2 regions of the Pseudomonas sp. LFS074 genome follow, and region 2 is predicted to be linked to the other one. Evidence: predicted binding sites of a transcription regulator. Region 2 holds the regulator's gene; the other holds the start of a gene.
The links. The regulator FliA, encoded in region 2, starts transcription of late flagellar genes. The targets are predictions, from matches to a motif close to CTAAAGTTTNNNNNNNNNNNGCCGNTAA.
Positions count from the first base shown of each region.

Region 1 (4,391 bases), on a different contig from region 2:
GTCGAAGCGGTAGGCCAGGCAGTCCATCGGGTTGGCATTGCTCATGTCGAGCTTGGCGATCAACTGCTGCACGGCTTCAGGGTTGGCGATCGACTTGACGATCGGGCACATCGGGATCAGCGGGTCACCCTCGAAATACAACTGGGTAATCAGCTTGGTGGCGATCGACGGGCCGCTGATGGCGAAGTGGATGTGCGCCGGGCGCCAGTCGTTGGGGCCATTGCGCCATGGGTACGGGCCCGGCTTGATGGTACGGAAGCTGTAGTAGCCGTCACGGTCGGTCAGGCAGCGGCCAACGCCACCGAAGTTCGGGTCCAGCGGCGCCAGGTAACGGTCGTTCTTGTGGCGATAGCGGCCGCCGGCGTTGGCTTGCCACATCTCTACCAGGGTGTTCGGTACAGGCTTGCCGTACTGATCGACGACACGGCCGGCGACGATGATGCGTTCACCAATCGGCAAGCCACCGTTGTTGAAGTTCAGCAGCAGGTCATGGTCGTGGGTACCGAAGCCCAAGTGGGAAAAGTCCGGACCAGTGGTTTCGCTGATCGACTGCGGAATGCTGACCAGTGCCTGGCGCGGCGAGCGGGCGATGGACGTTTTGTAGTCAGGCGTAAGGGCTTTGGGGTGCCAGTTGCGATCACGGATCACGAAGCGGCTGTTGTCCTGTGCGGGCATGCCGATTTCCTCTCTTGGAATTATCTGAACGCCTGGGCGTGGCAGGCGGACTTACAGTTTCCGACAGGTCGCGCACGATGAACATTGAAATCAACCACACGAAACATAACCAAATGGTTATGCCTAAACACTTTGCCCTGACACTCGCCGCTGTCGTGAACTAATCTTTGTCTTCTTGTTTCACGCTCGGGAGAGCACTCATGGAATGGCGAAAAGGCCGACGCAGCGACAACGTGGTCGATGCCCGAGGCGAGGGTGGCGGTGGCGGCGGCATGCGTTTCGGCGGCGGCAAAGGGCTGGGGCTCGGGGCGATTCTGCTGATCGTCGGTATCGGCTGGCTTACCGGGCAGGACCCGTTGCAGATTCTTGGCCAGCTCACCGGCCAGATGGAACAGCAGCAGCAACAAACGGCGCCCAGTGGTGCGGGCGGCAAGGCGCCGCCGGCCAACGACCAGCAGGCCGATTTCGTCGCCTCGGTACTGGGCGATACCGAAGACACCTGGAAGGCCCTGTTCGCCGAGGCCGGCAAACAATACCGCGACCCCAAGCTGGTGCTGTTCAGCGGCCAGGTCAACTCGGCGTGTGGCTTTGCCTCCGCAGCGGTCGGGCCGTTCTATTGCCCGGCGGACCAGCGGGTGTACCTGGACATGTCGTTCTTCCGCGAAATGGAAACCCGCTTCGCTGCGGCCGGCGACTTTGCCCAGGCTTATGTGATCGCCCACGAAATCGGCCACCACGTGCAGACACTGCTGGGCGTTTCGGCAAAGGTCGATGCCGCACGTCGCAGTGGCCAGCGGATGGAGGGCGACAACGGCTTGCTGGTGCGCCAGGAGTTGCAGGCCGACTGCCTGGCCGGTGTTTGGGCCTACCAGGCCCAAAAGCGCCTGAATTGGCTGGAGCCAGGTGACGTCGAGGAAGCGCTGAATGCGGCCAATGCCATTGGCGATGACCGCCTGCAACAGCAGGGCCGTGGGCGTGTGGTGCCGGACTCCTTCACCCATGGCACTTCGGCGCAGCGGGTGCGCTGGTTCAAGACCGGGTTTGCCGAGGGTGAAGTGAACAGCTGCGATACCTTCAGTGCACGTAACCTCTGACACGGATTGGGGCCGTTTGGCGGCCCCAATCATCCAGTTACAAATCTGCTGAAAAAGCGTTTCAGCTTCCCCCATCATTGCCGATAACTCCTGCACGAGTCAGCGGGCATCCAGAACAACAACGCCTGGCGATCGAAGATCAAAAGAGCGAAATCAACTTCTGGAGAGCGTGCATGAACAGCTGGTTCGCCAACATCAGCGTCAACCTCAAACTCGGCCTGGGCTTCGGCCTTGTGCTGGTCCTCACTGGCCTGCTGGCCCTCACCGGCTGGACCAGCCTGGGCAGCCTGATCGACCGCAGCAACTGGATGGGCGATATCGGCCAGTTGAACAAGGATCTCACTGACCTGCGCATTGCGCGCCTGCAGTACATGATCGCCAACGGCGACGATACTGCCGCCGCCAACACCCAGGCCAAGCTGGACGCCTTCAGCAAGCAGCAAGCCTACCTGGCCACCACGTTCAAAAGCCCGGAAAACATCAAGCTGCTGGGTGAGCTGGGCGACACCATCAGCGCCTACAAGCTTTCGCTGAACAAGATGCGCCAGGGCTACGACGCCACCCGCAGCGCACGCGTTACCATGGACAGCTCGGCCACCCGTGCCGACCAGGCCATGGACGCCCTCAGCCAGGAAGTGATGGCACGCCCCGAGGCGGACAGCGTGCGCCTGGCCCAGTACCAACTGATCAGCAAGGCCCGCCAGCAACTGCTGCAGGTACGCATCGATGTGCGCGGCTACATCGCCGACAACAGCAGCGCCAACGAGCAGGCCGCCCTGCGCCAGCTGGATGCAGCGCTGGCCGACATCGACAACCTCAAGCGCCAGCTGCCCGCCGAAGACGCCCGCCTGCAACAGTTCGAAAGCTCGGTACTGGCTTACCGTGACGCCGTGCGCCAGTTCCGCGATGCGGTCGCCAACATCACCACCTCACGTGCCGAAATGACTGTGCAGGGCGCCGATATCGTCAAGCGAAGCGATGCGCTGTACCAGATCCAGCTGCAGCGCCGTGACATCGAGAGCACCCAGGCCCGCAGCCTGCAGGCCATCGCAACGTTGCTGGCGCTGCTGGTCGGTGTGCTGGCAGCGGTGCTGATCACCCGCCAGATCACTCGCCCGTTGCACGACACCCTGGTGGCCGTGGAGAAGATCGCCAGCGGCGACCTTACCCAGCACATGCGCGTCACCCGCCGCGACGAACTGGGCGTACTGCAGCAAGGCATCGCGCGAATGGGCACTACCTTGCGCGAACTTATCAGTGGCATCCGCGATGGCGTCACCCAAATCGCCAGCGCCGCCGAAGAGCTGTCGGCAGTAACCGAACAGACCAGCGCCGGCGCCAACAGCCAGAAGGTCGAGACCGACCAGGTAGCCACCGCCATGCACGAAATGGCCGCCACCGTTCAGGAAGTGGCGCGCAATGCCGAGCAGGCCTCGCATGCCGCAACCGGTGCCGATGACGAAGCCCGCGCCGGTGACCGCGTGGTGGGCGAGGCGATTGGCCAGATCGAGCGCCTGGCCGAAGACATGCACCGCTCCACCGAGGCCATGACCCTGTTGCAGCAGGAAAGCCAGAAGATCGGTAGCGTGATGGACGTGATCAAGTCAGTGGCCGAACAGACCAACCTGCTGGCACTCAACGCGGCGATCGAGGCGGCGCGCGCCGGCGAGGCCGGGCGTGGCTTTGCCGTGGTCGCCGACGAAGTGCGCGGCCTGGCCCAACGCACGCAGAAGTCCACCGAAGAGATCGAAGAGCTGATTGCCAGCCTGCAGCAGGGTACCCAGCAAGTGGCCAGTGCCATGCAGGGCAGCCGTAGCTTGACCGACAGCAGCGTCGAACTGGCGCGCAAGGCCGGGGCTTCGCTGGAGAGCATCACCAGCACGGTGTCGAGCATTCAGTCGATGAACCAGCAGATTGCCGCGGCGGCAGAGCAGCAGAGTGCGGTGGCTGAAGAGATCAGCCGCAGCATTCTGAATGTACGTGATGTGTCGGAGCAGACGGCGGCGGCCAGTGACGAGACGGCGTCGGCGAGCGTTGAGCTGGCGCGGTTGGGTGGGCAGTTGCAGACACTGGTCAGCCAGTTCCGCGTCTGACTTGAAGCCCCTGGGGCCGCTTAGCGGCCCATCGCGACGCAAGGCCGCTCCTACAGGAAATCGCGTTCCCCTGTAGGAGCGGCCTTGTGTCGCGAAAGGAGGGCGAAGCCCTCCCAGCGCCCGAACAGGCTTACTTGACGATCATCCCCACCCCACGCCCACGCGGATCAGAAGCGGTCTCGAGCTTCGCCCCATCCACCCGGATCGCCTGGATATCGCCCATCTCCCAACCCTGGTCCTCCAGCACGTAACCCATCTTCTTCAGTTCATCAGCTACCGGCCCGGTCAGGGGCGCATAGCTGTCAAAGTAGATGGTGTCCTTGGGCAGCAACTGATGGTGCACCCGCTGCGCCGCCACCGCCTTGTCCAACGGCATGCCGTAGTCGTACAGGTTGTTCATCACCTGGAAGATCGAGGTGAAGATCCGTGAACCACCCGGGGTACCGATCACCAGCTCGACCTTGCCATCGCGGGTCATCAGGCTAGGGCTCATCGATGAAAGCATGCGCTTGCCCGGTTCGATGGCGTT
Region 1 covers NZ_JBFPFV010000003.1:155,508-159,898, forward strand. The annotation lists gene pcaH (protocatechuate 3,4-dioxygenase subunit beta) at 1-675, opposite strand, end outside; gene ACNQP3_RS24705 (neutral zinc metallopeptidase) at 876-1,769, shown strand; gene ACNQP3_RS24710 (methyl-accepting chemotaxis protein) at 1,943-3,862, shown strand; gene ggt (gamma-glutamyltransferase) at 3,993-4,391, opposite strand, start outside.
Region 1: ACNQP3_RS24710 (methyl-accepting chemotaxis protein) is a predicted target of FliA. The motif match lies at 1,829-1,856, and genes of this name have one in related genera.

Region 2 (4,391 bases):
GATTTTTCGCCGCCGATATGCGTCAGGCCATGAAGCTGGTCCGTGATGAGCTGGGCGCCGATGCCGCCATCATCGGCAACCGTCGCATCGCCGGCGGTGTCGAACTGACGGCCGCGCTGGACTACAAGCTGTCTGCCCTGGCCCCGCGTGTGCCCAACGCCGAACTGGAAGAAGAGCTGCGCAAGACCCATACGCGCATCGCCACTGCCCAGGCCGAACTGGATCATCGTCAGGACAGCAGCGACAACAACCGCCAATTGTTCGCCGGGCAGTCGCTGACCGCCGCCGAGCCGTTGGTCGAACCGCACATCGATGCGCCCGAGGCCGCTGCGCCAGCCCCTGCGTCGGCGCCGGTCGATCCGCGCCTGTTCGATGCCATGCGCTCCGAGCTTTCGGGCCTGCGCGAGCTGCTGGAAGTGCAGCTCGGCTCGCTGGCCTGGAACCAGCTGCAAGGCAGCAAGCCGCAGCAGGCCACCGTCTGGCGCCGGCTGCAGCGCATCGGTCTGTCCGGGCCGATCGCCCGTGAGCTGCTGGACCTGACCGCCGAGATCGACGAGCCACGTCAGGCCTGGCGCATGTTGCTGGCGCATCTGGCGCGGATGATCGAAATCCCCGAGGTCGAGCCGATCGAAGAGGGTGGGGTGATCGCCATGGTCGGCCCGGCCGGCATGGGCAAGACCACCACCCTGGCCAAGCTGGCCGCCCGCTACGTGCTCAAGTACGGCGCGCAGAACCTGGCGCTGGTGAGCATGGACAGCTTCCGCATCGGCGCCCAGGAGCAGCTCAAGACCCTGGGCCGCATCCTTAACGTGCCTGTGACCTACGTCGACCCGGGCCAGTCGCTGGCCGCGGCGCTGGAGCCGCTGCTGCGCAAGCGCGTGGTGCTGATCGATACCGCTGGCCTGCAGGCCAGTGACCCGGCCCTGCGCATGCAACTTGAAACCCTGGCCGGGCGTGGCATTGCCGCGAAGAACTACCTGGTGCTGGCCACCACCAGCCAGAAGCAGGTGCTGACTGCTGCCTACCACAGCTACAAGCGCTGCGGCCTGGCTGGTTGCATCCTGACCAAACTCGATGAAACGGCGAGCCTTGGCGATGTGCTGAGCCTTGCCATCAGTCATGAACTGCCAGTGGCCTACCTGACCGATGGGCCGCGCATTCCTGACGACCTGCACCTGCCTCGGGGGCACCAGTTGGTCACCCGCGCGGTCAATGTGCAGCAGCAGGACGAGCCCAGCGAAGAGGCCATGGCCGACATGTTCGCTGATCTCTATCACAACCCACGGCGAGCGGGTTGATGATGAAGTGTGTGCAAGGTAGCTATGCCAAAGGGTACGCAGAATTGCCCTACGTGTGGCCTGAGTCCCAGCGAGACAAGGTAAAGAACAGACATGGGTAGCATGCATCCCGTACAGGTGATCGCCGTGACCGGTGGCAAAGGTGGCGTCGGCAAGACTAACGTTTCAGTGAACCTGTCCCTGGCGCTGGCCGAGCTTGGCCGCAGGGTCATGCTGCTCGACGCCGACCTGGGCCTGGCCAATGTCGACGTGCTGCTGGGCCTTACCCCCAAGCGGACCCTGGCCGATGTCATCGAAGGGCGCTGCGAATTGCGCGACGTGATGTTGCAGGGCCCCGGTGGTGTGCGCATCGTACCGGCTGCCTCGGGCACGCAGAGCATGGTGCACCTGGCCCCGGCCCAGCATGCCGGGCTGATCCAGGCGTTCAGCGAAATTGGCGACAACCTCGACGTGCTGGTGATCGACACCGCGGCGGGTATCGGTGATTCGGTGGTCAGCTTCGTCCGCGCGGCACAGGAGGTGCTGCTGGTGGTATGCGACGAACCCACCTCGATCACCGACGCCTACGCCCTGATCAAGCTGCTCAACCGCGACTACGGCATGAACCGTTTCCGCGTGCTGGCCAACATGGCGCAGAGCCCGCAGGAAGGCCGTAACCTGTTCGCCAAGCTGACCAAGGTCACCGACCGTTTCCTCGACGTTGCCCTGCAGTATGTGGGTGCTGTGCCGTATGACGAGTGCGTGCGCAAGGCGGTGCAGAAGCAGCGTGCCGTGTACGAAGCTTTCCCACGGTCCAAGTGCGCGCTGGCCTTCAAGGCGATAGCCCAGAAGGTCGACAGCTGGCCGCTGCCGGCCAACCCGCGTGGCCATCTGGAGTTCTTTGTCGAGCGTCTGGTGCAACCCACCAGCGCGGGTCCAGTGCTATGAACGCCAGCGGTTTCAAGATGTACAGCCGAGCGTCGAAAGACGCCCAGTACGAGCTGATCGAACGCTACGCCCCGCTGGTCAAGCGCATTGCCTACCACCTGCTGGCGCGGTTGCCGGCCAACGTGCAGGTCGAGGACCTGATCCAGGCCGGCATGATCGGCCTGCTGGAAGTAGCCAACAAATACGACGCCAGCAAGGGCGCCAGCTTTGAAACCTACGCCGGCATCCGCATTCGCGGGGCCATGCTCGATGAAGTGCGCAAGGGCGACTGGGCACCGCGTTCGGTGCACCGCAACACCCGCATGGTCAGCGACGCGATGCGTGCGGTTGAAGCCAGAACCGGACGTGACGCTAAAGATCATGAAGTTGCTGCCGAACTCCAATTGAGTCTCGATGATTACTACGGGATCTTGAACGATACCTTGGGCAGCCGCCTGTTCAGCTTCGACGACCTGTTGCAGGACGGCGAGCACGAAGGGCTGCATGAGGATGGTGCCAGTGGCCAGGTAGAACCTGCGCGTGGCCTGGAGGACGAGCGCTTCCAGGTCGCCCTGACCGAGGCCATCGCCAACCTGCCGGAGCGTGAGCGCCTGGTGCTGGCGCTGTACTACGACGAAGAGCTGAACCTCAAGGAAATCGGTGAGGTGCTGGGGGTCAGCGAGTCGCGGGTCAGCCAGTTGCACAGCCAGTGTGCCGCGCGCCTGCGCAGCCGCCTGGGGGAATGGCGGGCGCGTTGAGCCCGCTGTCGTTGCAGTCGTTTTCTACGTTGTACCGAATTGTGAATGCGCGCTCGGGGCCGAGCGCGTTTGAGACTGCTTGGAGGTCTACTTGAACAAAGACATGAAAATCCTCATCGTTGACGACTTTTCGACGATGCGGCGGATCATCAAGAACCTGTTGCGTGACCTGGGCTTCACCAACACCGAAGAAGCCGATGACGGCACCACGGCGCTGCCGATGCTGGAGAACGGCCACTACGACTTCCTGGTGACCGACTGGAACATGCCTGGCATGTCCGGCATCGACCTGCTGCGTAAAGTGCGTGCCAGCGACAAGCTGAAGAGCATGCCGGTACTGATGGTGACCGCCGAAGCCAAGCGCGACCAGATCATCGAAGCGGCCCAGGCCGGCGTCAATGGTTACGTGGTCAAGCCGTTCACCGCCCAGGTGCTCAAAGAAAAGATCGAGAAGATCTTCGAACGCGTCAACGGCTGAGTCACGTCAGGGGGCGCGCCATGGATTCATCACAAACGTCTTTGGGCGAGTTCGAATCGACCCTGAAGAAGCATGCCCAGGAGCTGGTCGAAAGCCTGGAGCGGGGCCGTTTCGGCGAGGCGGTGCAGCTGATTCATGAGCTGAACCAGACCCGCGACCGCGGCCTGTACCAGGAAGTCGGCAAGCTGACCCGCGAGCTGCACAGTGCCATCGTCAGTTTCCAGATCGACCCGACCATGCCGCAGGCCGAGGGGGTGTCGCAGATTACCGACGCCACCGAGCGCCTGTCTTACGTGGTCAGGCTTACCGAGGGCGCGGCCAACCGCACCATGGACCTGGTCGAGGAAAGCACCCCGGTGCTCAACGATTTGGCCAGCGAGGCACATGCACTGAGCGCCGACTGGCAGCGTTTCATGCGCCGTGAAGTGGCTGCGCCGGAGTTCCGTGACCTGGTCAAACGCATCGACAGTTTCCTGACGCACAGCGCCGAGGGCAACCGCAAGGTCGCCGGGCACCTCAACGACATTCTGCTGGCCCAGGACTATCAGGACCTGACCGGCCAGGTGATCAAGCGCGTCACCACCCTGGTCACCGAGGTGGAAAGCAACCTGCTCAAACTGGTGCTGATGGCCAGCCAGGTCGACCGCTTCGCGGGCATCCAGCATGACCACGATCAGCTGCGCGCAGAAAAAGATCGAGAAAAACATCCGACTCGGGGTGAAGGTCCGCAGATTCATGCCGATAAGCGTGAAGACGTTGTGTCCGGTCAGGACGATGTCGATGATCTGCTGTCCAGCCTGGGTTTTTAAGGAGCACGTTTGATGAGCTTCGGCGCCGATGAAGAAATCCTCCAGGATTTCCTGGTAGAAGCCGGCGAAATTCTTGAGCAACTGTCCGAGCAACTGGTCGAGCTGGAAAGCCGGCCCGACGATGCCGACCTGCTCAATGCGA
Region 2 covers NZ_JBFPFV010000002.1:503,871-508,261, reverse strand. The annotation lists gene flhF (flagellar biosynthesis protein FlhF) at 1-1,298, shown strand, start outside; gene fleN (flagellar synthesis regulator FleN) at 1,392-2,225, shown strand; gene fliA (RNA polymerase sigma factor FliA) at 2,222-2,962, shown strand; gene ACNQP3_RS20410 (chemotaxis response regulator CheY) at 3,066-3,440, shown strand; gene ACNQP3_RS20405 (protein phosphatase CheZ) at 3,461-4,249, shown strand; gene ACNQP3_RS20400 (chemotaxis protein CheA) at 4,262-4,391, shown strand, end outside.